DNA from 4 places in the Paenibacillus sp. cl130 genome. Region 4 is predicted to be linked to each of the others. Evidence: riboswitches for the same ligand, from Rfam matches in the RefSeq annotation. Region 4 holds a riboswitch; each other region holds the start of a gene.

Region 1 (8,038 bases), on a different contig from region 4:
TTCAGGTTAAACATCAATGTACCGTGGCTGAACATCCGTCCGCGTGTGGCAAATTGGGCGTTTCCTGAAATTTTACGTTCTCCGACCTGTAGATCGTTGCGGCCTGTCATTTCAGCTTCTACTCCCATTTGGCGAAGAGCATCAATCACGGGTTGCGTAAATTTGAGGAAATTATGAAAGGACTCCCCGTTATCCTTGGTAATAAAGCTGAAATTTAAATTACCGAGGTCATGATATACAGCACCGCCGCCGGACAGGCGACGAACGACTTGAATATTGTTATCTCTGACAAACTCGGCATTGATTTCTTCAATAGTATTTTGATGCTTGCCTATAATAATAGAAGGCTGATTAATGTAAAACAGCAGATAGCTGTCGTCCAGCGGAAGATGCTTGAGCGCGTACTCCTCAATGGCAAGATTAATGGCTGGATCGTGTATGCCCTGGTTGTCGATGAACAGCATGTCCATTCCTCCGTATATACAAACTGTGTAATTTTATGTGTGCCTCCTTCTATTGTAACCCAAGTGAGCCATGTACACAAAAGCTCATTTGCATTGACGGGACGCAAAAAGCAGCCTCATAATGGAGCTAAATGATTGGAAACGGCCGGAAAGGATGAGAGGTAATGATAGAGGTTTACGGTCATGGCGGGGACAGGGAAACAGCTGCAGCGACATTCGGCGGAGCTGCTGCGAATTTTGTAGATTTTAGTGCAAATATTAATCCGCTTGGTCCACCACCGGAGGTGCTTGAGGCGCTGCAACACTCATTTGACACTGTGATTCGCTATCCAGATCCTGGGCATCGGAATTTTAAAAATATGCTCGCACGGCGACTGCATGTTCCACCGGAGTCGTTAAGTATCGGAAACGGAGCGGCTGAAAGTATGGCGCTCCTGCTATTGGGACTGGCTCCTAAGCGTGTGGGTACAGTGGAGCCGTGTTTTTCAGAATATGCGGAGCTGGCTGGCAAATTCGGAGCTGAGGTCAACCGGGTGTACGGGAAGGCCTCGCTTCAATGGAAGGCGGACGTGGAGGACATCCTTCAGCTCATGGAGCAGGTAGATGTTTTGTTTCTTGGGCAGCCGAATAATCCAAACGGTGTGCAATATGGTAAGCAGGAGCTGTGCGAACTGGCAGAAGCGGCTGGCAAAACGGGTACCGTGCTGGTGGTGGATGAAGCATTCATTGATTTTATCCCGCTGGAACGGCGAATCTCACTACTTCCTGTGCTGGATCGTTATCCTCATGTGATTTTGATCCGGTCAATGACCAAATTTTATGCCATTCCTGGCTTGCGATTGGGCTATGCGATTGCTCATCCAGATTATATCCGGCGAATGACGGCCAAACAGGTGACCTGGAGTGTGAATGGATTGGCGTTGCTGGCTGGGGAGGCGTGTTTGAGAAGTGGGCAAGCATATGAGCACCAAACACAGGAGCTGATTGCTACGGAGCGCAACCGCCTGTTGACCGCCTTGGCGGAATGGGGCTGCGGTGTTGTTCCCGGCGAAGCCAATTACGTGCTGGCAAGGGCGCCGGGTACGTGGAGCGCATCGGCGATTCAGCAGGCGCTTGGACAACGCGGAATTCTTATACGTAGCTGTGCTATGTATCCGGGGCTGACGACGAGCCATTTTCGGATTGCGGTCAAGGATGCAGAAGCCAACGACAGGCTGCTGTCTGTATTGGGTGAAGTGCTGGAGGAGGAGCAGCGGCGTGACAGTTAGCTTGATTATCCTGGCAGCCTATCTTTTGGACAGGCTGATCGGTGACCCGAGGTGGTTGCCGCATCCAGTCATCGGTATGGGACATGCCATTTCAGCATTGGAAAAAGTGATTCGCCGCCAGGCCCGAAGTGACCGGGGGTTGAAACGTGCGGGTATACTGCTTCCACTCATTGTGGCGGGAGGCTCCTTTACGCTCGCCTGGGCGCTATTGCACTTGCTTGCCTGGATCCATCCGTGGTTGTCTGTCGGCGTAGAAATGGTGCTGATTGCGACCACGATTGCTTCCAAAGGACTAAAGGACGCAGGAATGGCAGTATACCGAGCATTGCAGGCGGATGACCTGGCTGCGGCACGGCGGGAGCTGGGCATGATAGTTGGGCGGGATACGCAACAGCTTGATGAGCCTGAGATTGTACGCGGTACGGTTGAAACGGTCGCTGAAAATATCGTGGACGCGATTATTTCGCCGCTTTTTTATGCCCTGATCGGGGGAGCACCCTTGGCGCTGGCTTATCGTGCTGTGAATACGCTCGATTCCATGGTTGGCTACAAAAATGAAAAGTATCTGCATTTAGGCTGGGCTTCAGCACGTCTGGATGATGTCGCTAACTACATTCCGGCACGCCTGACAGCGGCAATGCTTGTGGTAGCGGCGTGGATGTACAAGCGAGATGCTGCAAGAAGCTGGCGCACAGTCAAGCGAGACGCTCGTCTGCACCCAAGCCCGAACAGTGGCTTCCCGGAATCGGCTGTTGCCGGTGCACTGGGGATTCGTCTTGGAGGCTATAATGTGTATCATGGCGTGCGCTCCTTTCGTGCATACATGGGCGATTGGATACGACCGCTAGAGTCGAAAGATATACGGCATACGATCCAGCTGATGTTCGCCGTGTCCAGTATGTTTGTAGGATTGTGTTTGTTAGGAGCCGCAGGTTGTTTTGCCTTGGGATGGGTGCGGTGAGGAGTGACACACTGAATAATGATCGAGCAGGAAGTGACATGATCTTGAAACAAGATATAGCAGCAAAAAGGACAGTAGAATACGCACAAAGTCCGAACTCACAGGAGGATAAGGTGCCGTATGATGCTAAAGAAGATCTGCATTGGGACATGGAACTCGTGTTAGTTCGTCACGGCACAACCTTATGGAACAAGGAACGTCGATATCTAGGACACTCCGACTTAGGTTTGCTACCGGGAGCAGAGCAGGAATTAAAGCCTTTGCAAGAAAAATTGCAAGGGCAGTCCTTTGCTCGAATCTATTGCAGCGATTTAATGCGATGTCGCCAGACCTTGCAGATCATTGTGCCGGAATCAGAATTGACGTCTGGAGATTCCCTATCTACTATGTCTCCTATGATGGAACCACGTCTGCGAGAGCTTCATTTTGGCGAGTGGGATGGAAAAACGTATGACATGCTCAAGGATGTGTCTTTGTATCGCGCTTGGATTGATGAGCCACAACGGATAACCCCTCCTGGAGGAGAGTCTTGGACAGATTTTGTGAATCGTCTACGGAAATTTCTTGACTCTCTGTATGAATGGCGTGTTGCTATGGAAGTTCAACCCATGGATTTGACTGCTGCGCCGCTCTCTGTTTTGGTCGTTACGCATGGTGGCGTAATTCGTCAGTTGGCTTGCATGCTGATACCGGGTCATGATTTTTGGAGTCTGAATCCGAGGCCGGGAGAAGCATTTAGGATTCAATTGAGGCTGGCAGGACGGCACAATTACATAGCAGAAATGCTTCCTCATTAGGTTAGACACCTGCGGATAAAGAGGCTGTTTGGGTTGTAAGCCGCCTCTTTTTAACCTATAATCATCAAGTAAAAGAACGGCTTGACTACCACTTATCAAATATCCAGCAGACGAGGTCGGCGCAGCGTGATGAAACTATGGTTTCCCTTGCCTGCGCTGTTAAAAGGGAAGTCGGTGTGAGTCCGGCGCGGTCCCGCCACTGTAAATGGAAACATGCCCGTTAGTCCTGCTTTATGTGCTACTAAGCATATGAAAGAATTTCAGGACATGCATTTTACCATAAGTCAGGATACCTGCCCGTCCGCCTGTCACCATAGTCCTTCGAGGAAAGGATGACGTGTTCGCAGTGACTGTCCATGCGGAAAGAAGCTGCCGCCTGCGCACGATCTGCGCTAACGTGGCCCCTGTGTCCTGATATGAGGATGCGGGGTTTTTTTGATAGGAAAAGAAGGCTGGATTTAGAAGATATCTGATGATGTTCAAGTAACGCTCTTAACGATTTTTTATGAAGGGGTGCAAATCATGGCAGGAAAAAAAATAAAGGTTTGGACAACAGGTCTATTGGTTCTGATTTTGGCAGTTGTGCTGAGTGCATGTGGAGCTAATGGGAAAAATGCTGAAAATAAAGAGAACCAGAATTCTTCACAGCAGCCGGGACAGACCGTAACCGCACAAGAGCCTCCGGGCAAAACAGTTTACCCACTCACGGTTAAGGATACAACAGGACAGGAATTTACATTCAAAAAAGCGCCGGATAAAATCGTTTCCGTCTCCCCGGCAGAAACCGAGGCGCTGTTCGCCATCGGGCTGGATAAGGAAATTGTTGGCGTCTCCGACTACTCTGATTACCCGGAAGCAGCTACGAAAAAGCCTAAAGTGGGCGGTATTATGAAACCGAACGAAGAGGCGATCATTGCTGCTAACCCGGAAGTCGTTTTTGCAGGGATATCACTTAGTGAACAGGCTACGACCAAGCTGCGCGACATGGGAATTATGATTTTTAAAACGGAACCGAAGACAGTTGAAGATGTCATGGCTAACATCGAATTGTATGGGAAAATCACCGATCATCAGAAAGAAGCGAGAGCGGTGACTGACAAGATGAGAGCAGATGTAGCTGAAGTGAAAGAAGGAATTAAAAATATCGGTAAAGGTCAGAAGCTGCGGGTATACGTCGAGTTTTCACCAGGCTGGACAGTTGGTAAAGGCGAGTTTATGGACGAGCTGATTACGTTGGCGGGCGGCGAAAATGTAGGCGCCACGCAGAAGGGGTGGTACCAAATTAGTGAGGAAAATATTATTGCTGCGAACCCTGACGTGATTTTGTACAGCAAAAGTGTCAAGGACGACAAAACTGGTCAAACGCTCGGTGAAATCATTAAAGCTCGCAGTGGATGGGATCAAATATCGGCTGTTCGCCACAACCGGGTGTTTGCCGTGGATGATAATTTGATCAGTCGTCCGGGTCCACGCGTAACGGAAGGTCTCAAGGAAGTGGTCAAGGGCGTGTATCCTGAAATTTTCAAATGAACCGTAAACTGATCGGCTTTGGAGGAACAGGTCTTGTCCTGCTGTTACTGACGCTGCTGCTCTGTCTTGGCATCGGCTCGGCCAAGCTTCCGGTCAGCCAGGTCACGGGCATTCTGGTTAACCACCTTCCGTGGTTAGGCGATACGTTTACACCGGATTGGAATACATCCTCAGAGCAGATTATTTTGAAGGTCAGATTGCCACGAGTGTTACTGGGAATGTTGGTAGGGGCAGCGCTGGCGCTGGCGGGAGCCGGATTTCAGGGTGTGCTGCGTAATCCTTTGGCTGATCCGTATACACTGGGGGTATCCTCGGGGGCTTCGGTAGGAGCGGCAGTACTGATTTATTGGGGCCTTCAATTTTCATTTGTTGGCATATGGACGCTGCCGCTAGTGGCATTTACGACCGGAATGCTGACGCTGTGGATGGTGCTGACGTTGGCACGGGAAGGTGGAAAAATTCCGACACAAAGTCTCATTTTGTCGGGTGTGGTGATGCAATCCTTTCTGGGGGCGGTTGTTTCCTTTCTGACAGCCATGTCGAAGGAGACGGTCAATGAAATATTGTACTGGACGATGGGAAGTCTTAGCCTGCGCGGTTGGTCATATACAGGAATCCTTTTACCTTATGTGGTCATAGGACTGGTATTTCTATGGAACCGGGCACGTGTGCTGAATATTTTGGCTTTGGGTGAACGTCAGGCGGCTCACATGGGAGTTCATGTAGATGCGACGAAGCTATCTGTTCTGATCATTTCCACGCTACTGACAGCAGCCGCTGTCTCGGTATGTGGAGTGATTGGCTTTGTGGGACTCGTTGTACCGCATATCATTCGTCTGGTGACAGGTCCTGATTACCGGATGATTGTTCCATTATCTGCGCTCGGTGGAGCTATTTTTATGGCTTGGGCAGATACGGCGGCTCGCACGTTGTTAGCCCCCACGGAAATTCCTCTGGGCGTGATGACGGCCTTTGTTGGGGCACCGTTCTTCGCATATCTCCTGTACCGGAACAAGAAGCTGCGCAGGGGGGAAATGCTGTGACAGAACAAAGTGAACAACAGAAGGTACGTGATCGGGCGTTAGAGGTAGCGGGTCTAACACGTGCCTATGGAGAGTTCCATGCGTTAAAGAATATAAGCTGGAGCGTCGACGAAGGAACTTGGTGGGGGATTATTGGTCCGAACGGCAGTGGAAAATCCACCTTGCTGCATTTGCTTTCCGGTGTAGATCAGCCAACTTCGGGAAACGTTCATATCTATGGCAAAAAGGTCGGTAGCTACAGCAGAAAAGAGCTTTCCCGACTCATAGCCGTACTCCAACAGGAAGGGCTTCCTCCAGTGGGATACACCGTCAGGGAAGTCGTAGAAATGGGACGTTTTCCTCATCAGGACTGGCTAGGCAGGGAAAAGGGTGTTGATGTGGAGGCGATCACGGATCGCGTGCTAGAGCGATTGGGTCTTACCACGCTGGCGGACAGAGCATTGGACCGCTTGAGTGGGGGACAGCGACAGCGTGTAGCTTTGGCAAAAGTAATGGTGCAGGAGCCACGAATATTGCTGCTGGACGAGCCTACGACCTATCTGGACTTGCGCTATCAGCTTGAATTTATGGAACTGTTGGCAGATTGGCGCCAAGAAACGGGTGTGACGATTATTGCGGTCTTGCATGATCTTAACTTGACAGCCCAATTTTGCGAAGATTTGCTTGTACTCAAAGATGGAATGGTTGAAGGATTGGGAGCTTCATCGAAGTTATTAACCGAGGATCGGATTCGACGAGTATACGGTGTTGAGCCTGTGATGCTTCCGCATCCCGATAGCGGTGTGCCGCAGCTCTTGCTGCGCAGGAGTGCTTCGGATACAGCAGATTAAATAAACGATGAAACACACTTAAAAAGAGCAGGGAGTGGAAGTTATGAACAACAAGCTGCGTCAGCTGATCGATAGCATTGCCCAGCCGGATGGGGTGGCGGCCTCGGCAGCTTCAGCCCATTTGGACCAATTAACAAAGCCACCGGGAAGTCTTGGAAAGTTGGAAAGTGTGGCCATCAAGCTAGCAGGAATTACAGGAGTGGACAAGCCTGAATTTGATCGTAAAACGGTTATGGTCATGGCTGCGGATCACGGGGTGTGTGAAGAGGGAGTCAGTGCCTTTCCGGCTGAGGTTACACAGCAAATGCTGTATAACATGCTGTCAGGTGGCGCGGCAATTAATGTGCTGGCACGCCATGCGGGCGCAGATGTCAAGGTGGTAGATGTTGGCGTGAATGCGGATGTCGCTCACGCGAATCTGGTGGACCGTAAGGTACGCATGGGTACTTCGAATATAGCTAAAGGGCCAGCGATGCTGCGTACAGAAGCGGAACAGGCGGTTTTGGCCGGAGCAGAAGCCGTAGCAGAAGCGGTCAAAGGTGGCACACGGCTATTCGTTACCGGAGAGCTGGGCATCGGGAATACGACAGCCAGCGCTGCGGTCGTATGTGCTCTCACCGGACTGGAGCCGGAAGTTATCGTAGGCCGGGGGACGGGTGTAGATATGGCTGGGCTTACCCGTAAAATATCGGTTGTCTGCCGCGCATTGGACGTGAACCAGCCAGATGCAAATGATGCGTTCGACGTACTCACTAAGGTCGGCGGTCTAGAGATTGCCGCCTTGGCAGGAGTCATCCTCGGGGCAGCCGCACATCGCTGTCCAGTTGTGTTGGACGGCTTTATTTCAGGCGCAGCCGCCCTCGTAGCGCGTGCACTTGCGCCTGCAAGCGCTGCGTACATGCTTGCATCGCACGCCTCGGACGAGCGCGGGCACGCGGCGGTGCTCCGGCAGCTCAAGCTGGAGCCCATGCTTCATTTGGACATGCGGCTCGGGGAGGGCACAGGCGGTGCGCTTAGCTTGCACCTGATTGATGCGGCGTGCCGCATTATGCGCGAAATGGCGACCTTTGCCGATGCAGGCGTATCGGACGGTCAGGGAGCCGCGCAGCGATGAAAGCGCTCGTGACTGGCGGGGCACGCAGCGG
Region 2 (8,038 bases), 250 kb from region 4:
TCGCCGACAAAGGCATCATATTCCGTCATGCCATAATGCAGCAAATAGGCAGCGACTGTGGCGGGATGATTTCGGTCATCCGTCAGCAGCGCGACCTTGTTCTGTCCGTCGATCCGCTGCGCCAATCCGGTCATCGGACGGCCGTGTACGCTTTCCAGCACCGCATCCTGCCAGCTTTCACCGAGACGCGCAAACGCCAGCTGAACCGAGCTGAGATGCGGCAAAATATCCAGATGTTCAGCCCCCAGCTTGGCAGACAAATAACCTGCAATTCCAAAAAAAAGCGGATCGCCTGACGCAAGCACGACAATATCCTTGTCATTGCGCAACCGTCCCAATTCTTCTACCACGGCAGATAAGCCGCTCTTTAATGTTCGTTTTTCCCCTGCGAATGCCTTGAAAAAGGCTAGCTGGCGTTCTCCACCAACCAGCAGGTCGGCACGCTCAATGTGCTCCAGCGTCTCCTGCGACAGACCTGCCGCTCCATTTTCACCGATACCAATGACACGAATCACTCTACTCACCGACTCTCGCCCTCCCCAGCACGTTCCCTTTCATCGTTACCAGTACCATTTCCACGACAATTCCACCACCTGCATGGTCCAGACAATGCTGACATCCATAGGTACACAGCTTTTCAAAAAAGCTCAGCGCATTCGCTTCGGTCATCATATCTGCCACCTGCGTAGCTGTATTCGCCTCTGCCACTGCCGCTGCAAGCGACTCGTCCACACCTGCTTCACGCGCGACCTCAGCCAAAAAGCCAAAGTCCACCGGTGCGCTCTTGGAGTGAACCATCATGACACCTTGAGCTACCTTCGACAGCTTGCCGGGCATACCGACGAGAATAATCTTTTTCATTCCCAGCCGTTTCCCGTGCTTAATGGCAAAGCCGACAAAATCCCCCATCTGAATAAAGGCCTCTTCCGTCAGCTGATCGTACATTTGCATGGCATATTTTTCACTGCTGCCACCCGTGGTCAGGACTATTTCCTGGCAGTTCATCGCTTGCGCAACCGATATGGCCTGCACGACACTGGCTTTATAAGCTGACGTGGAAAACGGAACGACCACACCACGCGTGCCTAGTATGGAAATACCGCCAAGAATGCCAAGTCGCCCATTCAACGTTTTCTTGGCAATTTCTTCACCGTCCGGTACGCTGATGACGACACGGACACCTTTGGCCGATCCGTGCTCTTCAAGCACGCCTGTCACTGCCTCCGTAATCATCCGGCGCGGCACCGGATTAATCGCTGCTTCCCCGACAGGCACAGGCAGACCGGGCTTCGTTACCCGCCCCACGCCGATGCCACCGTCCAGCTCAATGCCCGGCTCCTCGCGCCAGCTAACAGAGGCGCTAATTCTCGCCTGATGCGTGGCATCTGGGTCATCGCCACCGTCCTTGATCGTCGTGCAGGAAGCTTCGTCCGCGTCCAACACAGGCTCAATCAGCTCAAACGCATGATCAAAGCCCGCGGGCAGCGATATCACTGCTTCCTTCGGCGGAATGCCCGTGATGAGCAGTTGTACCGCTCCTTTAGCCACTGCAGCCGCACAAGCTCCAGTCGTAAAGCCTGACCGCATTGGCTTGTCCGGTGCGGGAGCTTCACCGCTTTTCATCCGTTTGGGCCTGTCGACGGACGCCGCTTCCTTTTCCATGTCAATTCCTCCTTAACCTCTTCTGCTGATCATGTTCCAATTCATTTCATGATACAGCAAACGGACAACCGCATCTAGCGGACAGCCATTAAGGAGATCGCATTCAATGCTGCTACGACAATTGTACTGCCGCCCTTGCGTCCAATATTCGTAATGAACGGAATATCCAGCTTGCGCAGCTCGTCCTTGGATTCTGCCGCCGAGACGAAGCCTACGGGCATGCCAATTACCAGTCCGGGCTTAGCTGCTCCTTCTTTCACCAGACGAATTAACTCCAACAACGCTGTCGGTGCATTACCAATGGCATAGATACCGCCTTCGCCCGCCTGAATCGCTTTGCGCATCGAAATAATGGCGCGTGTCGTATTCAGCCTTTTCGCTTCTTCCATGACGTCAGGGTCAGATATGTACACATGCACATCCCCACCAAATTGACGGATACGATCCTTGCTCAGCCCAGCTTGAATCATTTGCACATCCGCCACTACCTGCTGTCCTGCGCGAATAGCTGCAACCCCGGCTTCAATCGCTTTTGGATGAAACACCATGCTGCGGCCCAGCTCAAAATCAGCAGATGCATGAATGACACGCTGTACAACGGGATATTGCTCTGCTGTAAAAGGATGCTCTCCCAGTTCTTCAGTGATCATCTCGAAGCTTTTGCCTTCAATCTCCTGCGGCTGTACCGTTAGCGGTTTGAAATCTGTTTTAAAATCCATCGTATCGACCACTCCCTTATGGAAAATTAGAAAATTAAATTAGCTTAGAACATTAAAGTTACCTATTGTTCCACTACGCAGTCGGATGGTGCTTCCCATCGCCACCGCCCCCGGATTCCTTGAATAAAACTTATGATCAGCGTAGAAATCCGGGGACAAAAGCGACCGCTACGCTTGTACAGCACCATTCCGACTACTCCGTTTTATATTCATTTTTCAAGTTCGTCTTATATAGGGAAAATAACATTCATGTTAAGGAGTTACAAACACCTCTACACAAAAACTGCACATTTTAAGATGACTATATTTTAAATACATGCCAGAAATCGTTCTGAATTCATCGGATTGACTGGACCGACCAACTTCATAGGCTTATGTCTTAAAGCACAGACTCCTCTTTGTCTATACGCAATGCGTCGATGACTCCGTCGAAATGATCAAATACTGTGCCAAATTCCACTTCCGGCCTGGAAATCAAAAGTACGTGAATCCCCAGCTCCAATGCAGATTGAACCTTTTCATCCACTGCTCCCGTGCGTCCGCTTTCCTTGGTGACCATCACGGTCGTGCCATAGTGCTTGTACAATGCTTCATTCATCTCGCGGGAAAAGGGTCCCTGCATGGCAATAATATTCTTTTGCTCCATGCCCAGTTCGCTACATTTCTCCATATTGTCCAAGCGCGGCAGCATGCGTGCAACCAGACGAATCTCCGGGTCTCCGAGTAAATGCTTGGTGAACGTGCCGAGCGTCTTACTGCCTGTCGTAAGCATTACAGAGCCTTTGAGTTGCTTCGCTTCTAATGCGGCCTCTTCATAGGAAGACACGATGTGGAGCAACGGATGATTGTCATATACCAGTCCCGTTCGCTCGTAGCGAATATAAGGAACTCCGGATACGCGAGCGGCTGTCATCGCATTCGCATGTGCTTCTTCTGCAAAAGGATGACTGGCATCAACGACGGCCAGTATTCCCTGCTCCCGAATCATTGCAGCCATTTCATCGGCTGTCATTCGTCCTGTACGTACGTCTAGTCCCACTTCGGACAAGCTGGCTGCCGCGCTTTCGGTTACGACCGAGGTCAATACGCTGAAGCCATTGTCACGGATTTGCAGCGCCAATTCCCGAGCGTCGCTCGTTCCGCATAGCATGAATATCATGAGCCCTTCACCTGCCCGCTTCCGTTCACTACAGATGGCGTATGTGAATGCTCGTGATGGTGATCATGGTCATCATGGCTGTGAGCATGGACATGCTCATGAGTGTGATCGTGGCTGTGTGTATGGTGATCATGATGATCGTGCTCATGTGCATGATGATGATGTTCATGGTCGTGCTCATGCTCATGATGGTGATCGTGGTCATGATCGTGGTGATGATGGTGGTGCTCCTGCGCCTCCAGACGGAACTGGCAGTTATCACAATTGGCCGTAACCTTGCCAAACAAGCCTTCCTTAGCTCGCTCCAGCACCAGTTCAATCAATTGGGGATGGAAACCAAAATATCCGCCCATCTCCACTTGTAATGTAGGGTGAGCCTCGGCAAATTCCTGGGTCATTTCTCCGATGCGCTTAATCAGCACACCCGTGAACAGAAAATAGGGAAGCACGATAATCTTTTTGGCCCCCAATCGTACACAACGCTCCAATCCATCGGGAAAAGAAGGCTGCGTCACACCGATAAAGCTGCTCTCTACCCACGTATAAGAAAGCTGCTCCCACAGCATACGGGTGATTTTGAAAAAGTCACTGTTCGCATCTGGATCGCTACTTCCGCGTCCTAACACAAGTACCGCCGTTTCTTCGTCGGATACCTCGGGAAATGCCTCTACAGCGCTATTCATTCCCGCTGGAATCGCAACCGGACGGGCCTCTTTCAAGCGGCTTTGCAGAATGCTGACGATTTTCTCGTGAACACCAATCGGGCGTCCGTATACAAATTCCACCTGCGGATATTTTGCTTTTGCCCGATCAATAGCCATCGGAATATCAATTTTGGCATGTACCGCTGCGAACAAGATAATCGGAATAAGAACGACACGCGTCGCCCCTTTCTCCACACATGTTTGCATCCCTTCAGCAATGCTGGGACGTGCCAACTCCAAGAAACAGGTTTCCACGCACATATCCGGTACCCGGTCTGCCACTGCCTGTGCAAATTCCAGCAGCTCCTGGTTCCCCTCCGGGTCCCGACTTCCATGTCCAACCAACAATATTGCATCCACTGCTGTTTTTTCCTCCTCTTTAATAGGGATAACCTGCATGACGCCCTATTTTATATATATGCTTGTATCCAGTTCATCAGGCCTTCATTCCATTAATCACCACAAACCGCATTCACTTCTACCGTTGCTGGTGCATCTTCATGCCGGAAACCCGCAACGACGCCTACACGTTTAAAAAATTTATGAAAACGCTCATTCGGATGCCCTTTTTCCTTATATTCAGCAATGACGTTCTCCACGATATCAGTAATCTGATCGCCCGGAATCCCTTCCGCTACGGGCTGAGCGGCATGAGCATTGCGACCGAATTTTTTGCCACCGAGGAAGAGGTCGTATCCTCCCTTGCGATAGACGATTCCGATATCCTCCAGCACCGCTCCATAGCAGGCCATACCGCATCCGTTCAAAGCAATACTCGTTTCCTTGGGTGCCTGTAATCCGCCAAGTACAACCTGTAGATGCTCAGCCACAGGCACAGCGTCATCCTTCTCCATATTGCAGAAGTCGCACGCCTTCACCTTAAACACATCGCCAATCGGCATGACAATGAATCGTTCATCCCGCAGCCGTCCGACCAGTTCCTCGGGGTCTGCACACGGCACGCGCAGCACGATCTGATGATCTGGCGTGTATTCCAGCTCGCCGTCATCACCCGCTACCTCGGCGAGCAGCGCCATCTGACGAGCGGTGAACTTCTTGTTTCCCACACCCGGGGAAACGCCCACCTCAAACAGCGCAGGCTTGCCAAAGCCGCCTGTCGCCATCCCGGACGCGGCCCCCGCTCCGGCCACCGCTAACGTTCCGGCGGTGCTCTCGGCGGTAGGCGCTTGCCCGCTCCAGCGAGCGTTGGCTGCGCCAGGCAGCTTGCCGCCTACAGCGAGGCGGCTTAGTGCCTCTGCCGCCAGCGATGCCGGGGCTGCGCCGGTTTGCACAGCAGTCGTTGCCTGCACGGCAGCCATCGCTTGCGGGCGTGCCTGCGTCGCAACCGCAGCGCCGCTCGCGGAGGGTCCAGCGGGCTTAGTCGGGGCTGCGCCTGCCTGCGGTGTATCCTCTTGTGCGCCCAGCGACCACGGCTCCGCTTCCGTGCGGAGACGCTGATGCGGCTTGAGTGCCTGCTCGGTCGCATCTAATGTGTATTTGCGCTGATATCCGCGCGGAGTCACGATCAAGCCGTCATACACCGTCGTCGAGGAATTGCCGATGATTACAGTCGTCAGCATCCCAATGTCATGGTTCAGCATATCTTCCAGCGTCGTTACAATAACTTGCTGACGTTCACGATAAGCACTTTTCACCAACCCGACTGGAGTTTGCGGATCGCGGTAACGCAGCAAAATGGACTGCGTCTCCACAATCTGGCGGGTACGCCGACCACTGCGCGGGTTGTATAATGCAATCACAAAATCGGCCGAAGCCGCTGCTTCTACGCGCTTCACAATCGTTTCCCATGGGGTCAGATGATCACTCAGACTGATCGTGCACGCATCATGCATAACTGGCGCCCCCAACAGTGATGCACAGGACTGAATAGCCGAGATCCCCGGTACGACTTCTACCTCAACCCCGTCCTCGCGTCGCCAGCCTTTTTGCATCAGCACCTCATACACCAGCCCTGCCATACCATAGACTCCCGCATCTCCACTGGAAATGACAGCTACCTTCTTGCCCATCTCTGCTTGGCGAACCGCCTCCTGTGCACGGCTCACTTCCTCTGTCATTCCTGTGCGTACAATCTCCTGTCCGTTCAACAACGGACGGATCAAATCAACGTAGGTATTGTAGCCGATAATGACCTCACTTTCGGCCAGCGCATCCAGCGCCCGTTTTGTGATATGTTCCATATCTCCTGGTCCAAATCCAATCACCAGCAATTTTCCTAATGGGCTCATCGTGCTCCTCCTATTCATCCTTTTCAGGGCAGCTATGCTATCTATTTCAATGATTTATGCACATCGTGTAACTCAAAAAAACCCCATCCTGCCCGGATGGGGTTTCTATGTACGCATCTCTCATCAGACGAACAAACAGCGTAAGAAGACACTATTTGTCTTCCTCCAGCCTGCCGTTGTTTTCCATCTGACTGTTTACGCTTCAAACGCTGCTGCACGTTCATATCCACGCAAACCTCTAGCCAACATGGAAAAAGCAACGTGTGCCTGATTTCCTGATTTCGTACACCCATCCTCTCCGCGAAGGTTAACGGTGCATACAGATCAAGGTAGGTCTCCTGGCTTGGCATCAACGGATTCTTTCGTCTTCCCCGTTTTTCACGAGTGACCATTTTAAAAAATCCTCTTCCTTACAGTGGCGGGACCGCTCGGGATTTGCACCCGATTCCCTGTTACCCTTTGCTCAACCGCAAAGGCACCTTGTCTGTCCGCTATTTGATTATGGGTCTTATCATAACCTTGCCTCAATCAGTTGTGCAAGCACGAAAAACGCTTTATTTCAAGTTCTCTGCTTTATTTTTTAACATATGTAGCAATTCGTCCGGGTCCGCAGAGATACTTAATAACGCTGGGTGCTCGGCCCCGGTAAACCCTTCTTGCACGCTATGACGCACCATTTCTACTAACGGGTCAAAATATCCATTCACATTCAGCAGCCCAATGGGCTTGCGATGAATCCCGATTTGCGCCCAGCACAATACCTCGAATAGCTCCTCGAAGGTTCCCAAGCCACCCGGAAGAGCGATAAACGCATCGGCCATCTCGCTCATTGCCGCTTTACGCTCATGCATGCTTGCTACCTCAATAAATTCGGTAACTCCCCGATGAATGATCTCTGCATCAAATAACAGGGTGGGCATAATGCCAGTGACCTGACCGTCACCCGCCAGCATTCCATCCGCCACCTCTCCCATCAGCCCCCTGCTAGATCCACCATAGATCAGACGGATATGATGGCGAGCCATGGCTTCCCCCAGCTTGCCTGCAGCCTCAACATATACCGATGAATGTCCAGGTCTGGACCCGGCAAATACGCAAATAGAATTCATTAACGTCTCAGCTCCTGTCCTAAGTATCATGCATCGAAACTTATTCATTATATTAGATAAACATTTTCGCTATAACAAAAATCTTTGTCGATGCATGTCCAACAAAAAAAGATAAAGACCTCGTAGGCCCTTATCTTTATTTTACTCTGTATCCCAAAATATAAGTTCATTTTTTAGCATACTGCATTTATAATTTCTATCTCATTTCAATGACCATTCACGATCTTCAGACCACAGCCATGCACCGAATCGTTATGTTCAAAATATTTACCCAGCTCCACCATCATCGCGCCCATGCGCTCTTCGGTTGGAAACACGACTCGGTCAATCCCTTCTTCCACAATGGACTGTGCAGTCACCTTCCCTACGGATACAGCAATCACATCCTCACGAAAAGCTTCCAGTAACTCCTCGATTCGATTTTGCTCTCTGGCAT
Region 3 (8,038 bases), 220 kb from region 4:
TATACTGGAGGAGCCGATTCCCCGGTCCACTTCATTGTTGTTACCCAGAAAATGTTTTAAAGTGGCAACCGCTTTCAAATATACCGGATGATCCCCCTGTATCCCCTTGACTAACTCCTTTGACAACTCTCCCGTCAAATACGGATCTTCGCCGTAAGCTTCCTCATTGCGTCCCCATCTCGGGTCACGCTCCATATCCACCGTAGGTGCCCACAGGGTCAGACCGTTTAATTTGGGATCACGACGATAGTAAACACGTGCCTCATCTGCGATAACAGAGCCGATGAGGCGCATTAATTCCGTATCCCAAGTACATGCCAATCCTACAGGCTGAGGAAATGAAGTCGCCTCACCTAACCACGCTATCCCGTGTGCCGCTTCCGTACCGTGCTTATAAGCTGCGACTCCCAACCGGTCAATGGCCGGCTGGTATTGCAACATGGATTCAACCTTTTCCTCCAAGGTTAGTCGCGAAACGAGATCCCGTACACGCTCATCCAGATGAATCTTCGGATCTTGAAATAAATATTCGATACCCGTTGTTTCATGACTCATATCCGTCATCTCCTTAGCTTAATTAAGATGATAAAAAGTACTTTTATGAAAGCGTTTTAATATATCATAGCTAAAAAGGGGTACCCCGGCAACAATACCGAAAACATCCTATACTATTTGAAAGAGAGACCGCAGCATAAAGACAAAAAAAGTTGTATTTTACCTTCAATATACAAAGCTAAAAATAATATTTTTCGGTATAATCAGGATATATCACTGAAGGAGGAAGCGCTAATGAAAAATACCGGAATGACAAGGCCTCTGGATCAATTGGGGCGGATTGTACTCCCTAAGGAAATGCGCACTACAATGGATATCAATATCGGTGATTCACTTGAATTTTTCGTAGATGAAGAAGGGTTTGTACTAAGAAAATACACCGGTGTCTCCTGCAAATTTTGCGGCGCAGTGGATCATTTAACTTATTTTCGCGACAGCTTTATTTGCGCAGAGTGCATCCAGGTATTAAAGACCGATGAAAATGTGCATGCCACAAGCACCGATGCTATCCAGGCTCAAGAAGATTCTAAGCCGACCCGAACCAATACAACCTGGCAACCCAAGCAATCTAGAGTGCAGCAAGGTGAAATGGTAAAAAAGCTACGCAAGCTGATTCAGGAACACCCGAACCTGCCACAAAAAGTATATGCCGAAATGCTAGATATTTCCCAAGGCCGGGTGTCCCAGTTGAAAAAGCTACTCTAAACCTTCCCAAAACAATATCCCAAGATCATATACTATGTACTCGCAAGCCTATCATTTTCATCGCAACTACGATGGCCAGATATAGAGTAAGGTGCATATCCGCGGATGTGTCCCTTACTCTGTATCTGGCTTTTTTATGCTGCCCGCTCCTACCAATGTGACAATAGTCACATACTCTCAATGTATACGTATATACAATATATAGATCGAAACAATTGGTTAACACAAGATATCATCAATATGTTGTTTTTGTGAAAAATATATATATTTTACTATATGGAGGGTTTTACGATGAAGGTGCTGGAGGAACATCAATTATACGACATCGGCGAGCGGGTCATTGGGGCACAAGATCTGGACATGCTGCGGGAGAATGCAAATTTGAATGGAGAATCGTTCAGCGGCAAAATGAGCAAGCTTGGGTCCGAGTATGCCAAATGGTATGCGCGCCTGCGGGTACTTCCGCCTGAACTGACGAACGCGATTGACCACGGATATGTATATGTTCACGATTTGGACCAATATGCGCTCGGAACTACGAATTGTATCTTTATCCCTTTTGGTCGTTTACTGCGAGACGGCTTCAATACAGGCAACGGCTCTGTGCGCACACCGCAAACGATTATGTCCGCTATGGCACTGGTCGCCATTATTTTCCAATCTCAGCAAAACAGCCAATTCGGAGGTGTCTCCGCCAACAAAATAGATTGGGACCTTGCCCCATACGTTGCCCGGTCCTTCCGCAAACATCTGCGCAAAGGACTTCGGTTGTTCGAGGAAGAGATAGAATCCCATCTGTCTGACGACGAACTACATATGGCCAATCCCCATTTGCAAGAAGTCTGCCCTCGTTCATACGCATTCGCACGCGAAGAAACGGAAACGGAAACCCGGCAGGCTGCTGAATCGCTCATTCATAACCTGAACACCATGAGCAGTCGGGCAGGTGGACAGATTCCATTCACTTCACTGAATTACGGAATGTGCACGTCTGCTGAAGGACGGCTTGTTACTCAATCGCTGCTGGAGGCCACTATTCGCGGCTTGGGCAGCGGGGAAACTCCTATTTTTCCGCAGCATATTTTCCAATGCAAAGAGGGAATCAACCAGGCAGAAGGCGACATCAATTATGATTTGTTCTTACGGGCGGTAGAATGCTCTAGCAGACGGATGTATCCCAATTTTGTGAATGTGGATGCCACCTTCAACTTGCCTTTTTACCGTGCTGATGACCCGGATACCATTATAGCGACAATGGGTTGCCGTACCCGCACCATTTCTGACCGTTTCGGTAGAAACCGGCAGAGTGGCAAGGGAAATCTCTCCTTCAATACCATTAATCTGGTGCGGCTTGGGATTGAGTATGGTATTTGCACAGGCAAACGCCTGACACCTGACCGTGATCGCTTTGATGCGAGACTGGAAGAAGTTATGCGCATTGCGGTGGATGGCCTAATCCATCGCTATCAAATCCAGACCAGCCAGCCGGCCAAAGCTTCGGACTTTATGATGCGCGAAGGGGTATGGGAAGGTGGAGAAGAACTGGCGCCAGATGATAAGGTGGGAAGCGTACTAAAGCACGGTACGCTTTCGATCGGGTTCATCGGGCTGGCTGAGTGCATGAAGGCACTATACGGGAAACACCACGGGGAGGATGATTTCGTATACCGCGAGGCACAGCGAATCATCACTTCCATGCGCGTGTATTGCGATCGAATGAGTGAATATCACAATTTAAATATTACATTGTTCGCTACGCCTGCCGAAGGTCTGTCGGGCAAGTTCACATTGCTGGATCAACGTGATTTCGGGATTATCCCTGAGGTAAATGATCGAGAATATTACACGAATTCTTTTCATATTCCCGTGTATTATACGCTCCCGGCTGCTCGTAAAATCAGCTTGGAAGCTCCGTTCCATAACCTCTGCAACGCTGGTGCGATTTCATACATCGAGCTGGATGGTAACGCGCGGAATAACCCGGATGCGTTTCTTAAAATTGTTCAGTACGCGCTGCATCAGAACATCGGCTATTTCTCTATCAACCACCCGGTGGATCGTTGTACGGAATGTGGTTATGAAGGGATTATCGGGACAAGCTGCCCCCAATGCGGCACAGATGAGGAGCATACACACTTTCAGCGCTTACGTCGGGTAACCGGATATCTGACAGGAGATTATACCGTTCGCTTTAATGCTGCAAAACAGGCAGAAGTTCGAGACCGGGTGAAACATAAGTGAATTTGTGTGGCTACATTCCGGAATCTCTGAACGAAGGATACGGCCTGCGCACTGTCGTGTTTATTAGCGGTTGCCGTCATGCCTGTCCCGGATGCTTTAATCCAGCGTCGTGGAGCTTCCGTGCAGGTGAGCCATTTACACCCCAACGACAACAGGAAGTCATTCGTGACATCATGGATAATCCGTTGTTGGACGGACTGACTCTCTGCGGGGGAGATCCGTTTTTCTCAGCAGCAGAATGCTCGCAATTTGTGCGTGACTTCCGCGAGGCCTGTCCCGACCGAACCGTGTGGGCTTATACTGGCTTTGTCTATGAAGATTTACTCACAGATCAGGAGCGACAGGAGCTAGCGCTTTTGTGCGATGTGATTGTGGATGGTCGTTTTGTAGAACAGCAAAAGGACCTGACCCTTCCCTTCCGGGGCAGTCGCAACCAGCGTCTGGTAGATGTAAAAGCCAGTATTCAGGCAGGCTATACCGTTTCATTGGCTTAACGCGAAGTTTACCCGGCAAGATGCTATATATCTAAGACAAGTCCCCATCATGGGTAAGGCTTGTCTTTTTTTCATATAGCTAACTGTTTCCATTGGAGTTTCTATTGCGCATCCTGTAAGTTTCACTTATGATGGTGAACAAGTATACGAGTGCATAATTATTCGTCATACCTTAACCGTATAGCTTGGAGATAGGTGTCTGTTCTATTCAGATCAGGCTTAAAAGGGAAGCCGGTGCAAATCCGGCACGGTCCCGCCACTGTAAACGGGGAACTTTCAGCTGTTCATATATCCACTGGTCCACAGACCGGGAAGGAATGCTGAGAGTCATGATCCGTAAGTCAGGAGACCTGCCTATTTTAACAACATCGCAAGTACCTACGGAAGATAGGGAGGTGTTAAGAGCAGTCGCCGTATTTTTGATTTTTTAATCACGGAGGCATTCTTTCCCCTACTTATTTTTAACTCTGGGGGAAGAATGCCTTTTTTGGTACGTAAAAATAAAACAGCTACCCACTAGGAGGAAAAGTACATGTCCATTATTGAATGGCCTGAATTGTCCGGCTTGATTAGCAGTAATCTGGGATATCCGCGTATCGGCGAAAACCGGGAATGGAAGAAAGCACTGGAACGCTTCTGGGACGGCAGCATTAACGAAAGCGAACTGCAGACGGAGATGAAAAGATTACGGTTGGAGCATCTGAGCAAGCAGCGTGACAAGGGGATTGATCGCATTCCTGTCGGAGACTTCTCCTATTACGATCACATGCTGGATACATCTGTAATGTTCGGTCTGGTACCCGAACGGTTCAACCATCGTCCCGCAGGTCCGGTTCCTCTGTCCGTGTATTTTGGGATCGCTCGTGGACAGAAGGGAGCAACCGCCAGTGAAATGACCAAATGGATGAATACCAATTATCACTACATCGTTCCTGAATTGGCAAACGCAGTCCCGGTGTTCACTGAAAATAAACCCTTACAGGCTTATCGTGAAGCAAAACAAGAACTAGGCATTGATGGGAAACCGGTCCTCATCGGCCCCTATTCATTCGTTACCTTATCCAAAGGCTATGATCGTAAGGATTTGGCCACCATCGTACGAAGCTTCCTGCCACTGTACACCCGTATCCTGTCTGAACTAGCGGCAGAAGGCGTTCAGTGGGTCCAAATCGATGAACCTGTCCTAACCACCTCATTCCCGGCAGAGGATTTGGACATTATTCAGGAAGTCTATGAAGCTTTGACTCAAGCTGCGCCCTCCTTGAATATAATGCTGCAAACCTACTTTGGCAGCCTGGACCATTATGAGCGTCTGTCCGCACTTCCGGTACAGGGATTGGGTCTTGATTTTGTGTATGATGATGGCGAAAATCTTCAGCATATATTGCAGCATGGCTTCCCTAAAGGAAAAACGCTGGGCGCTGGGGTTATTGACGGGCGCAATATATGGCGAAGCGACCTGAACGCTGTGGCTGCCCTGCTGGGTCAGTTAGCAGAACAAACCACTGCCGCACAGCTTATCGTACAGCCATCATGCAGTCTGCTGCATGTGCCAGTCAGTCTGGAGGCAGAGCACAAGCTGGACAAGGAGCTGGTGCAAGCGCTGGCCTTTGCCGATGAAAAGCTGGAGGAAATCGCCGTCCTGACGGCTGCACTTGGCAAACACGATCCTTCCGCACTCGCCAAGCTTGAGCAAAGTGCGGATGCGGTAGCCCGTTTCAACAGTTCAGCGGCACGCGTACAGACAGCTGCCGATCTGGCCGACCTGTTGGCAAAAGAGCCTCTGTCACGCAGCGTTCCTTTCGCCGAGCGTCGTGAGATTCAGCAAAATAAGCTGAAGTTGCCTCCACTGCCTACGACGACCATTGGTAGCTTCCCGCAAACCGCCGAGATCCGCAAGGCCCGCCTGCACTATCGCAAAGGAGAATGGTCAGCCGAGCAATACCGGGCGTTCATCCAACAGCAAATTAAGGAATGGATTGATATTCAAGAGGACATTGGCATTGACGTGCTTGTTCATGGAGAATTTGAGCGGACCGATATGGTTGAATTTTTTGGCGAAAAGCTGAACGGCTTTGCTTTTACGCAAAACGGATGGGTGCAGTCCTACGGCTCCCGCTGTGTTAAACCGCCGATTATATACGGAGACGTTTCCTTCGATCAGCCCATGACCGTGGAAGAAACGGCATTCGCCCAATCGTTAACTTCCAAGCCTGTTAAGGGAATGCTTACAGGCCCTGTGACCATTTTGAACTGGTCTTTTGAACGTAACGATATTCCTCGTAGTCAAGTTGCTTTACAGTTGGCTCTGGCATTACGGGCAGAGGTAGAGGCACTGGAACAAGCGGGCATCGGCATGATTCAGGTCGATGAGCCTGCAATTCGTGAAGGGCTTCCACTGAAAAAAGAACAACAGCAAGCCTATCTGGACTGGGCGGTTCAAGCCTTCCTTGTGACCACGGCCACCGTTGAACCTGCGACCCAAATCCATACGCACATGTGCTATTCCGAATTTCAGCATATGATTCAGTCCATCTCCGATATGGATGCCGACGTCATATCTATTGAAACTTCGCGAAGTCACGGAGAACTGATTGTCAGCTTTGAAGATCAGGTATACGACAAGGGCATCGGTCTGGGCGTGTACGATATCCACAGTCCGCGCATCCCCGATGTATCTGAAATGCTAAGCATGATCCAGCGTGCTCTGCGCGTACTGCCATCAGATTTGTTCTGGGTTAATCCGGACTGTGGTCTGAAAACCCGCACCAAGGAGGAATCTATCGCCGCCTTGCGACTAATGGTACAAGCGGCTCAAGCAGCCCGGGCTGCATTGGCTGTATCCAACTAATCTTTTTATCGTATCGAATCGCACCATCATTTCACCATATCCTATTCCCCTTTCCGGCCCTTTTTGGTAAAAGCCGGGAAGGGGGATTTATTCTAGGTCATATAATGTATAAACGCCTTGAATATGCTCCATTTTCATCTGCTTCATATGTACGCCTAAGCCATGTTCTTGATCCCAGGAGCAACTAAAATTCAAATACAGTTCATCCTTTGCCGATGAGTCGGAAATCAGTATAGACACAAGCTGTATTCGATCCAGCAATTGTTCCGGCCGCTCCACATAAGGCGCATATTCATCTGGGTCCTCTCCCCATATACTGTAAGCATTCCGGTACTTTTCCACTATGCCAGCATAATGATGGTGTATGGACTCCAACACTTGAGGATGAATAGCTGACGAATATTCCATATACTGCTCCCATGTGTTTTTTTGCAACTGTGTAGGTTCTTCTATAGTCTGTGCCTGTTCTTCGGAGTCAGCCCCCACGATAAATTCGACTTCTACTTCCGAGGGCTGCCCGCAAAAATTAAGATGTACTACACCACGCAGAACAATCTCCTCAGATACATCCCAAGACTCATCATCCTGTTCCAGTTCCATATACCAATTTTTCCAATCCACCCTTTACCCACCTCTTCATAAAAAGTAATATTTAACCCTATTGAATACTTTACAATCTATCATTTTAATGAATGAAATTAAAGTAGCATCCTATTTGTGCTTCCAGCCATATTTCGAGTAATTTCCAAATAAAAATACTTTTTTCTACAACATTCGCTATTCAATAAAGCCTTCAAGAAAGAAAATCTGCCCATTTCGGCACAAATATTTTATTATTAAAAATTTAGTACCTTGCATTAATCAGTACATGATGTTAAATTGTACCTGACTACTGTTCTATAATTAGTACCCGTGACAAATTATGCACAAACACACGTTTCTTCCCCTTATTCCGAACGACACCTATGAATTATTGATAACATCCAGGAAGGGAGCACCGCTCGTGAATGTGAACATCCAATTCAAAAAAGGGGTACTGGAACTGTGCGTTCTAGTTCTAATTGGACGCAGAGACCGTTATGGCTACGAGTTGGCTCAAGCCGTCTCCCGTCATATTGAAGTAGCTGAGGGAGCCCTATATCCACTACTTCGCCGTCTGGTATCAGAAGGATACTGCACAACGTATTTACAG
Region 4 (8,038 bases):
AGCTGACTAACGGCTCATAGACCATGGATTGTGCAAAAAGTTGGGAAGGATTGTATACGTGAGGATTCATCGTACCAATGTCACGCGGCCACGATAGCGTGATCGACTTTTCATTGGCAGCTCCGTCAGTAGAGGTGGATGCAGGGGTTTTTTCCTGCTTCGCGCAGCCCAAAACAACGGATAATAAGAGGAGCGCCACCAACATAAGGGTGGCAGTCTTGCGGTGTCGAACGGACATCAATGTATTTCCCCTTTTCTATATATGTGATAATGATTATCATAATCATATTTAGAATAGGTACCACGTTCTATTTTGTCAACAATATTCGACAAGCAATCCTCTTATTTATTTTAAATTTGTATAATATTAAATTTATGGCTTAATTCTCCAACGCTTGAAACAGAGTACGCGTGTACTCATGCTGTAACAAGTCTTCATCCCATTCCTTAAAGATTTCCACGATCTCCCCCTGAACCATGACGGCAACTCGATCACAAAACTGGCGAGTAGATTGGAGATCGTGAGTGATGAATAGGTAGGACAACTGACGTTCCATCTGCATTCTTTTGAGCATGTCCAGTACAGAAGACTGCGTTGTCGTATCCAGATTGGCGATCGATTCATCGAACAAGATAATATCCGGCTCCACCGCCAACGCTCGGGCAATACATACCCGCTGTTTTTGCCCGCCACTCAGCTGTGCTGGGTATTTTTCCAGACTGTCAGCCTCCATTCCTACTGATTCCAATAGAGACAGACAAATATCCAGCGCCTGTGCTTTTAGCTCAGGAAAATAGTTGTGGATCGGCTCCATTAAAATATCTCGAATGGTCATACGAGGATGCAATGAGGAGGACGAATCCTGTGCAACCAACTGGATTCGCTTGTACAGCTGAACGTCCTTCGTCTTTTCGAAATGTATAGGCTGATGATCCAGCCAAATCTCCCCTGAGGTCAACGACTCCAGCCCTAGAATACATTGTGCCAGCGTGCTTTTGCCACTTCCACTTTCTCCAACCAATCCAAGACACTCCCCCTGCCGTAACTCCAGACTCACCTTTTTCACGGCCTGCTCGCTATCTTGCGTGCTGAACCAGCCTTTTCTCCGTTTGCGGACAGGGTATGCTTTGGTCACATTCTTCAATTCCAGCATCACTGGTGCATCCTTCCTTCCGGGCTCATCTCCAACACTCGATCTGCTATGCGGCTCATACCTTGGCGATCATGTGAAATCAACAATATGGTGAGATCAAAGTCTTCTCTCAATTGTTGCAGCAATGCCAAAACCTTGTCGCGGTTGATAACATCCAACGCCGTAGTAGGCTCATCGGCAATAAAAAGGCTTGGACCTGAGCTTAACATTGCAGCCAGCAGCACCCTTTGACACATGCCTCCGCTTAGTTCAAAAGGATATGACGACAAAATATGCTCAGGATCTGTAAACCCAACCTTGCGGAGCAGAGAGCGCAAATAGGCCTCCCGCACTGGAGTAGCGCCTCCTCTGGCTATCTCCATGGCACGGATCAGCATCTGCCGCATCCGTGGCAGCACGCCCAGCGGGTGGACTTGCTGCGGTGCAGTGTGGGATGGGGCAGCACCAGCGTGCCCCGGCTCCATCTGGTCGTGCGGCATCCGACGCCGCCCGTGCAGTCTAAGCGTATCCATCAGCTGGGCGCGGACAGTCCGGATCGGATTCAACCCGCTCAGCGATTGTTGAATGAGCAGGGCAATATCCTCTCGGCGCAGCCTTTGCCAGCGCCGTTCCTGGAACGGGAGAGTGTCTTCCCCGTTATAGTAGATACGCCCTTCCGTAACACCGATACCTGGCTCCAGCATGCCTGCGATTGCGTGTGCGGTCAGACTCTTGCCGCACCCGCTCGGTCCGGTCAGGGCCACAATCTCCCCTGAATATATGGAAAAGCTCACATCCCGCAGCAGTGGTTTGCTCCCACTTCCGCTTGCTCCTACGCCTGTGCGGCAGATTTCCAAATGTTCCACGTGTAACAACGGTTTTCGCCCTGCCACTTGTTCTATCGTATCCTTGCCCCCAAGGGCTATTTGATCTCCCACTATTTGGTCGCCCCCTTTTCCGAAAAGCGGTCGCCCAAAAGCTGGCAGGCAAGTACGAATAGCATAATCGCCAAGCCTGGGAAAATCATGACATGCGGAGCCACCTGAAAATATGAGGTTGCATCATGCAGCATCACGCCCCACTCTGGCTTGGGCGGCTGTACACCCAGTCCAAGAAAGGACAGCCCAGCGATCATCAGCACCACGCGTCCGATATCCCATACCGCATAAACCAACAACTGCGGCAACGCTTGTGGCAATACATAACGTCTCAGTATACGCGCGTGTGAATTGCCGGATAAACGGGCATACCGAACGTAGTCCTCCTGACAGGCTTTTTGAACCAGACTACGGATATACCGGACATAACCCGCCCACCGTACCGCAATAATCGCAAGGGTCATGTTAACAAAACCCGGGCCCAAAATGCCCACAATTGCCACCGTTAAAATAATATCAGGAAAAGCCAATACGCCATCGATTCCCCGCATGATCAGCTGATCTACACGTCCACGCACATAACCAATGAGCAACCCTATAGGCAGACTGAAGCACAACGTAGCTACAGTAATTGCACATGCGATTAGCACGCTCGTCCGAATCCCGTAAATTAGCCGTGACAGCACATCCCGACCCAGATGATCCGTACCGAAAGGATATTTCCGACTGGGTGGTGCCAGACGGTTCAAAAGATCCACTTGAAGAGGATCATGAGGAGCGACCCATGGAGCCAATAACCCAAGCAGCACGATCAGACCAAAAAGTACGCCTCCTGCCAGCAAGCTCCCTTGAAAGGAAAGCCGTATCTTTTTCATTTTCAGCTTCCCCCTTAACGCAAACGTAGCCTCGGATCTATCGCCGTCTGGACCAAATCCACCAAACACTGAACACCTACAATTAAAAATACGGCAAAAATAACATACCCCTGAATCACCGGATAATCTCGCTGGGTAATCGCATCTATAAAATACTTACCTAACCCCGGCCATGAAAAAATGGTCTCGACGATGACATTACCTGCCAGCATAAATGATAGATTGGTACCTAGCAGTGTAATCATAGGCAGAACCGCATGCTTAAATATCTCAAAAAACAGGATATGCATACGCGAAAAGCCTCGAGCCTTCGCTGCTTTCACAAAATTCCGGTCACCCAGCTCCAGCATTTGAGCGCGCAGTACACGGGCTTGCACCGCTCCCAAACCTGCGCCAAGAGTCAGCGCTGGGAGCACTAGATGTGTCCAGTCCTCCCTTCCCATGGATGGGAGCCAGCCCAAGCGAACGGAGAATAGATAGATCAACAGAAAACCAAGCCAAAAAGAGGGAATCGACGATCCCAGCAGGGCAAACAGCCTGCCCAGACGATCCAGTGGGCCGCTGATTTTTAGCGAGGCAGCCAGTCCCAGCCCCAGCGTAAGCACCGTCATGACGGCAAAGCCCGCAGCAGCTAGCTCCACAGTAGCAGGCAGTCTGTTCCATAGTTCGGCTAGCACGGATTCCTTGGATACATACGAGGTGCCCCAATGCCCCGTGAACACATCTCGCAGCCAGTTCACATATTGAATATGAAGCGGCTCGTTTAAGCCCAGTTCCTGCCGTAGCGTCGTCAACGCCTCCTCAGAGGCAGGGACATTATGCGCGGTGAGCAAAATAGTAGCAGGGTCACCAGGAGCGAGCCGCATCAGTACAAAAGTCAGCGTGGATACAACGAATACAATGATGAGCAGCTGCGCCACACGTTCCAGTATAAAACGAATCATAGGATACGCAGCTCGTTATTCCGTAATATCAGATTGCGCTGTAATATAGTAATACTCGATCGGATGGGGTGTAAAACCCTCCACCCCTTTTTTCACACCAAACACATTATCAGGATGCACAATGAACGACTGTGGCAAATCCGCATTGATGATATCCAGCGCTTGTAGTGTCACAGCATTACGCTGCGCTGTATCCTTCGCCAGCTTCAAGCTGTTAAGAATACTCTCTAGCGGTTTGGAACTATACCGGCTTACATTGGCTTCGCTTTTCGAAGAATAAAACATGTCCATAAAATATTGCGGCTCTCCTGTATGAGCAGTAAGCATGCTGTACATTGCAAAATCCCAATCGTTTTTGGTCAACGCCTCGTCGATATTTTCCACCTTGCGAATCTTGACCTGGATTCCCTCTTTCAGCAATTGGCTTTGGATGACCTCAGCCATAACAGAGAGCTCTGGACGCTGAGGGAAAGTCAGCAGCGTAACCTCGAACGGCTTGCCTTGCTTAGTCCATGTCCCTTGAGCGTCCTTCTGCCAGCCATCCTTCGTCAACAGCTGCTCTGCCGTTCCATCCAGCGCTTTACGCTCAACTTTACCGAAGGGAAGAATGCTCGGGAACGGACTACTTGCTTCCGTACCGAAGCCCCTCATGACGGCGCTCACAATCGATGTGCGCGGAATCAGGCTGTCCACCACCTTACGGTTCGCCGCATCCTTGAATACTGGCGATTCCATATTGTACACGATCATATGGGTGCGCAAGGAGGGAGCCGACAGCACTTGTAGCTTGTCGTTCTTTTTCAGTACCTCTGCGTTATCAACCGGAATATCCGTCGCTACGTCCACCTCGCCGGATTGCAGCGCCATCAGACGCGAATTCCCGTCCGTAATGAACTTCATCGTCGCTTCAGCCAGTCGTGCCTTCTCGCCCCAATATCCGTCATAACGCTCTACGACCAACGATTGGTCCTTGTTGAACGCTTTGATTTTAAAGGCGCCTGTCATCGCTGGGTAACTCTGCTCATCTTTCATCGATGCCACATCCAGTACAATTGTCGATGGATCAGCTAGATTGGACACCAGCGCCGCGTTCGGCTGGTTTGTCGTGATTTTCAAAGCCAGCGGGCCGCTTACATCAATGGACTTCACATTCAGTAAATCCTTAGCCAGATGGCTTTTCTCGATAGAGCGCAGCAAAGACGCTTTTACACCTACTGCATCCATACTCTTTCCATCATGAAAAGTGACTTTATCCTGCAAGCTGAACGTCCAAACTGTAGGACTATCCTGCTTCCACTCCTTTGCCAGCCAAGCCACAGGCTCCAGCTTTTCATTCAAACGTACCAGTGTCTCACCTGCACCGGATCGCATCACATCCCAGCTATTATCTCCGTGCGGGTCAACGCCTGACGGTTTCCATGTATACGCCATTACCAGCTTTTTATCTGTCGCTGTTTGTTGTGCTGACGCGTTTTCACCCTTGCCGGAGCTATCCGACGTCTTATTGCTGGCACATCCCGAAAGAGCCATAACTGCCAGCAGCAGCATCACCCCTGTACATATCAACCATGAACGCCTGCTACGATTGCTAATCATTCAATGAATCCCCCTCTATCTTGTAAAATCATATAAACCTAACGCAAAACGCGAAAAAAGCATTCCGGACCACTTGATCAGCAGTCAGAAATGCTTTCATTATAAAATGTCAAAACTCACCTCGAAGCCAACTCCAAAAACATAGAAGGGATCAGATCGGTTTCAGACATTCCGTATGCAGCACGCCTAACCACCTCCCCAGCATCCCGTGGGTCTGACAGTGATGTCAAAACAGGCAGGTCTCCTGACTCCAGGCGCATCTTTCAGGCCTTCCCGGTTCTTCACAGTTCCAGTGGCTGTTCTGAAAGCTCCAGCAGTATCCTGCTGATGCCTGTATACAGTGGCGGGCCCGTGTCGGAATCAACCGAACTTCCCTTTTAAGTGAACACGCTCAACAACCATCTACATGGTCTCAGCAAAACCCCGTACATAGAGTCGTCCGGCTCACACCTGTTTTCTTCCTTTATTTCTTTCCATTACGATCTTATTTTGTTGTCACAGGCTTGTCAATAAATGCTGCACAATAATTTAAATTTGAACGATGTGGCGAGAATGAAGGTGATGTCTATTCATTGCGTGCACGAAATGACGGGCATTCCGTCTCCCTCATGATGTCCCGAAAACTGTACCAGACTACTTAATGAATCTAAAAGAACGAAAATTTAGCAGCGAGATTGCAGATCAATTTGTACAAGCTATTAAAAAAGATACATTATTCCAAAGGCCTGAAAAAGCAGTTGGTTATTCCTTCTCCAAAAAATTGAGGAAGAAAAAAATTTGAAAAGCGACAAAACCAAAGAGTTGATCGGAAATTTAGTGAGCAAACCTTGTGGAATTTCTATTATAAGGATAACAGCATTGGGGGCAGCTACCAAACAAAAGAACTATATTGTTGATTCTTCTCAGACAGCCTTTGAGACAAATTTAACTATTAGAGAATTTACCCGTAAAACATTCCTTAGTGATTTAGAGAATGAGTTTGAAAAGCCTCCGGTGATTAGCCGGGGGCTTAATTTGTTAACTGACCATTTCCTGACAAGCCATGTCAGCGTGCCGTTTAGGTGCCTAGCAGTCAAGTTATTTTTTAGCTAGTAAGTGAGCGAAGCGAGGGATCTTGCAGGTCGTTCACAGCGTCGTACTGTAAACCAGGACGAAGCGACGGCTTGCTTTTACGCTCGAAAAGTTGTGGAGCTAAAGAGTTTTGTACGAACAACCAAACGGGGAGGCACTTGCTATTAAACCGTCAGTTAATAAAAGGACCGTTGCGATCAATACGGCTCTCTTCTATCTCATTTTAAATTTTATCCATTAAATAAAATTATTTACAAACATAAAATTTACAGGTAATATTTACTTATTCCTTCTTATGGATAAAAAAACAATTGTATACACGACTCCAGAGAGGAGACTTAGTAGAAATGAGGTTGATAATGTTCTGAAAATAAAAGTAGATGCGGACACTGTGTAAAGTTGCAATGAGCCGTTAAGCGAAGAAGTTGTCGTCGTTGGTCCTTGAATAAAGGAATAATATATTCCTACCAAAAAACCGTAAGACAAATACTTAAACAGATTTTTTTCAAATTTACTCATTTCTTAGCCCCCAATAATATTTTTCGAAGAGGAGAATTTTAATACTATGAAACCATTCAAAGTCATGACTAAAACAGCAATAATTGCAGCATTGACAGCAATATTATTACCATATGGAGCCATTGCTTCTGCAAATGATGCGCCGAATCCATTGTCATCGACGATACAATCAGAAGCCGGAAAATGGGAACCGACAGATGAAATAAAGGCCAAGGAAGGACAAGTCTACAAATATATCGATCCTAGTAGTGTTAACGATGATGTTTATTACTATTATGTCAATTACGACAATTTAAATCAAGAAAAAGGTAATAATGATAGAATTAGTACCCAATCCATTGGGGTGACTCCTATTGTTAAAACCCATGAAAATCTAGGTTATTGGGTTGATACAAACAATGCAATTCGTGTAAGTACATATACTGGGCCTGCTGCTGCAAAAATTACAGTGAAAACTAATATTAAAGTGAAAGCGGAAGGAGCAATAACAGGTGGTGTTAAAGCTATAGAAGGCACATTGGGTTTTGGTATAGAAGCTGATATTGGCCTAGATGATGAATATTCAATCAATGTTCCTAAAGGAGAAAGATGGGTTATTAGTGCTTTTCCACGATATGAAAAACATAGATTAGGAATGTATTGGCCAGCTCCATTCATAGGTGATCCTTTCATAGGTTATGTGAGAGTAGACAAGCCTGTGGGAATTGCTTTCAGAGTAGAAAAGCACTAATCATATCAAATAAATTGAAATAAAAAGAGAGGCCGTTGCAACCAACACGGCTTCTTTTTTTATAGCGGAAAGTAGCGGGACTCTCGCGAGTCTACTCAGTTACTTTGGACTGGAGCTGTGGCGTCCGAACGATCTATTGCGTTCAAAGGACTTTATATCATACCTAGACAGGGTTACACGAAAGAATGTCGAATAGAGCGGGCAAGTAAAAAAATGATGAAACAGGATTGTAATTCGTCGTGACGGACAATTAAATACTTGGTACTACAGGCTTTTTATTGACAAGCACGGA

Evidence for each region. Region 4 has a riboswitch for cobalamin ahead of BM358_RS13310 (ABC transporter substrate-binding protein). Riboswitches for the same ligand answer to the same signal wherever they lie in the genome.
Region 1: linked by a shared signal. The riboswitch ahead of BM358_RS04410 (ABC transporter substrate-binding protein) and the one ahead of BM358_RS13310 (ABC transporter substrate-binding protein) in region 4 are both predicted to bind cobalamin.
Region 2: linked by a shared signal. The riboswitch ahead of cobJ (precorrin-3B C(17)-methyltransferase) and the one ahead of BM358_RS13310 (ABC transporter substrate-binding protein) in region 4 are both predicted to bind cobalamin.
Region 3: linked by a shared signal. The riboswitch ahead of metE (5-methyltetrahydropteroyltriglutamate--homocysteine S-methyltransferase) and the one ahead of BM358_RS13310 (ABC transporter substrate-binding protein) in region 4 are both predicted to bind cobalamin.

The regions. Positions count from the first base shown of each region.
Region 1 is NZ_FOYG01000001.1:930,894-938,931, reverse strand. It holds gene BM358_RS04430 (lipoate--protein ligase) at 1-464, opposite strand, end outside; gene cobD (threonine-phosphate decarboxylase CobD) at 629-1,732, shown strand; gene cbiB (adenosylcobinamide-phosphate synthase CbiB) at 1,722-2,693, shown strand; gene BM358_RS04415 (histidine phosphatase family protein) at 2,732-3,490, shown strand; cobalamin riboswitch at 3,612-3,806, shown strand; gene BM358_RS04410 (ABC transporter substrate-binding protein) at 4,013-5,020, shown strand; gene BM358_RS04405 (FecCD family ABC transporter permease) at 5,017-6,063, shown strand; gene BM358_RS04400 (ABC transporter ATP-binding protein) at 6,060-6,893, shown strand; gene cobT (nicotinate-nucleotide--dimethylbenzimidazole phosphoribosyltransferase) at 6,937-8,007, shown strand; gene cobU (bifunctional adenosylcobinamide kinase/adenosylcobinamide-phosphate guanylyltransferase) at 8,004-8,038, shown strand, end outside.
Region 2 is NZ_FOYG01000004.1:448,021-456,058, reverse strand. It holds gene BM358_RS14420 (bifunctional cobalt-precorrin-7 (C(5))-methyltransferase/cobalt-precorrin-6B (C(15))-methyltransferase) at 1-524, opposite strand, end outside; gene BM358_RS14415 (cobalt-precorrin-5B (C(1))-methyltransferase) at 517-1,662, opposite strand; gene BM358_RS14410 (precorrin-8X methylmutase) at 1,737-2,381, opposite strand; gene cobK (precorrin-6A reductase) at 2,761-3,540, opposite strand; gene BM358_RS14400 (sirohydrochlorin chelatase) at 3,537-4,604, opposite strand; gene cobJ (precorrin-3B C(17)-methyltransferase) at 4,697-6,493, opposite strand; cobalamin riboswitch at 6,804-6,991, opposite strand; gene BM358_RS14390 (LOG family protein) at 7,048-7,602, opposite strand; gene BM358_RS14385 (uroporphyrinogen-III synthase) at 7,809-8,038, opposite strand, start outside.
Region 3 is NZ_FOYG01000004.1:417,292-425,329, reverse strand. It holds gene BM358_RS14270 (glycoside hydrolase family 3 protein) at 1-555, opposite strand, end outside; gene BM358_RS14265 (AbrB/MazE/SpoVT family DNA-binding domain-containing protein) at 790-1,260, shown strand; gene BM358_RS14260 (anaerobic ribonucleoside triphosphate reductase) at 1,552-3,501, shown strand; gene nrdG (anaerobic ribonucleoside-triphosphate reductase activating protein) at 3,498-3,995, shown strand; cobalamin riboswitch at 4,172-4,368, shown strand; gene metE (5-methyltetrahydropteroyltriglutamate--homocysteine S-methyltransferase) at 4,528-6,846, shown strand; gene BM358_RS14245 (DUF6985 domain-containing protein) at 6,934-7,467, opposite strand; gene BM358_RS14240 (PadR family transcriptional regulator) at 7,850-8,038, shown strand, end outside.
Region 4 is NZ_FOYG01000004.1:198,793-206,830, reverse strand. It holds gene nikA (nickel ABC transporter substrate-binding protein) at 1-238, opposite strand, end outside; gene BM358_RS13330 (ABC transporter ATP-binding protein) at 381-1,157, opposite strand; gene BM358_RS13325 (ATP-binding cassette domain-containing protein) at 1,154-2,071, opposite strand; gene nikC (nickel transporter permease) at 2,071-2,886, opposite strand; gene nikB (nickel ABC transporter permease) at 2,901-3,830, opposite strand; gene BM358_RS13310 (ABC transporter substrate-binding protein) at 3,846-5,426, opposite strand; cobalamin riboswitch at 5,643-5,847, opposite strand; gene BM358_RS13305 (hypothetical protein) at 6,204-6,518, shown strand; gene BM358_RS13300 (hypothetical protein) at 7,063-7,746, shown strand.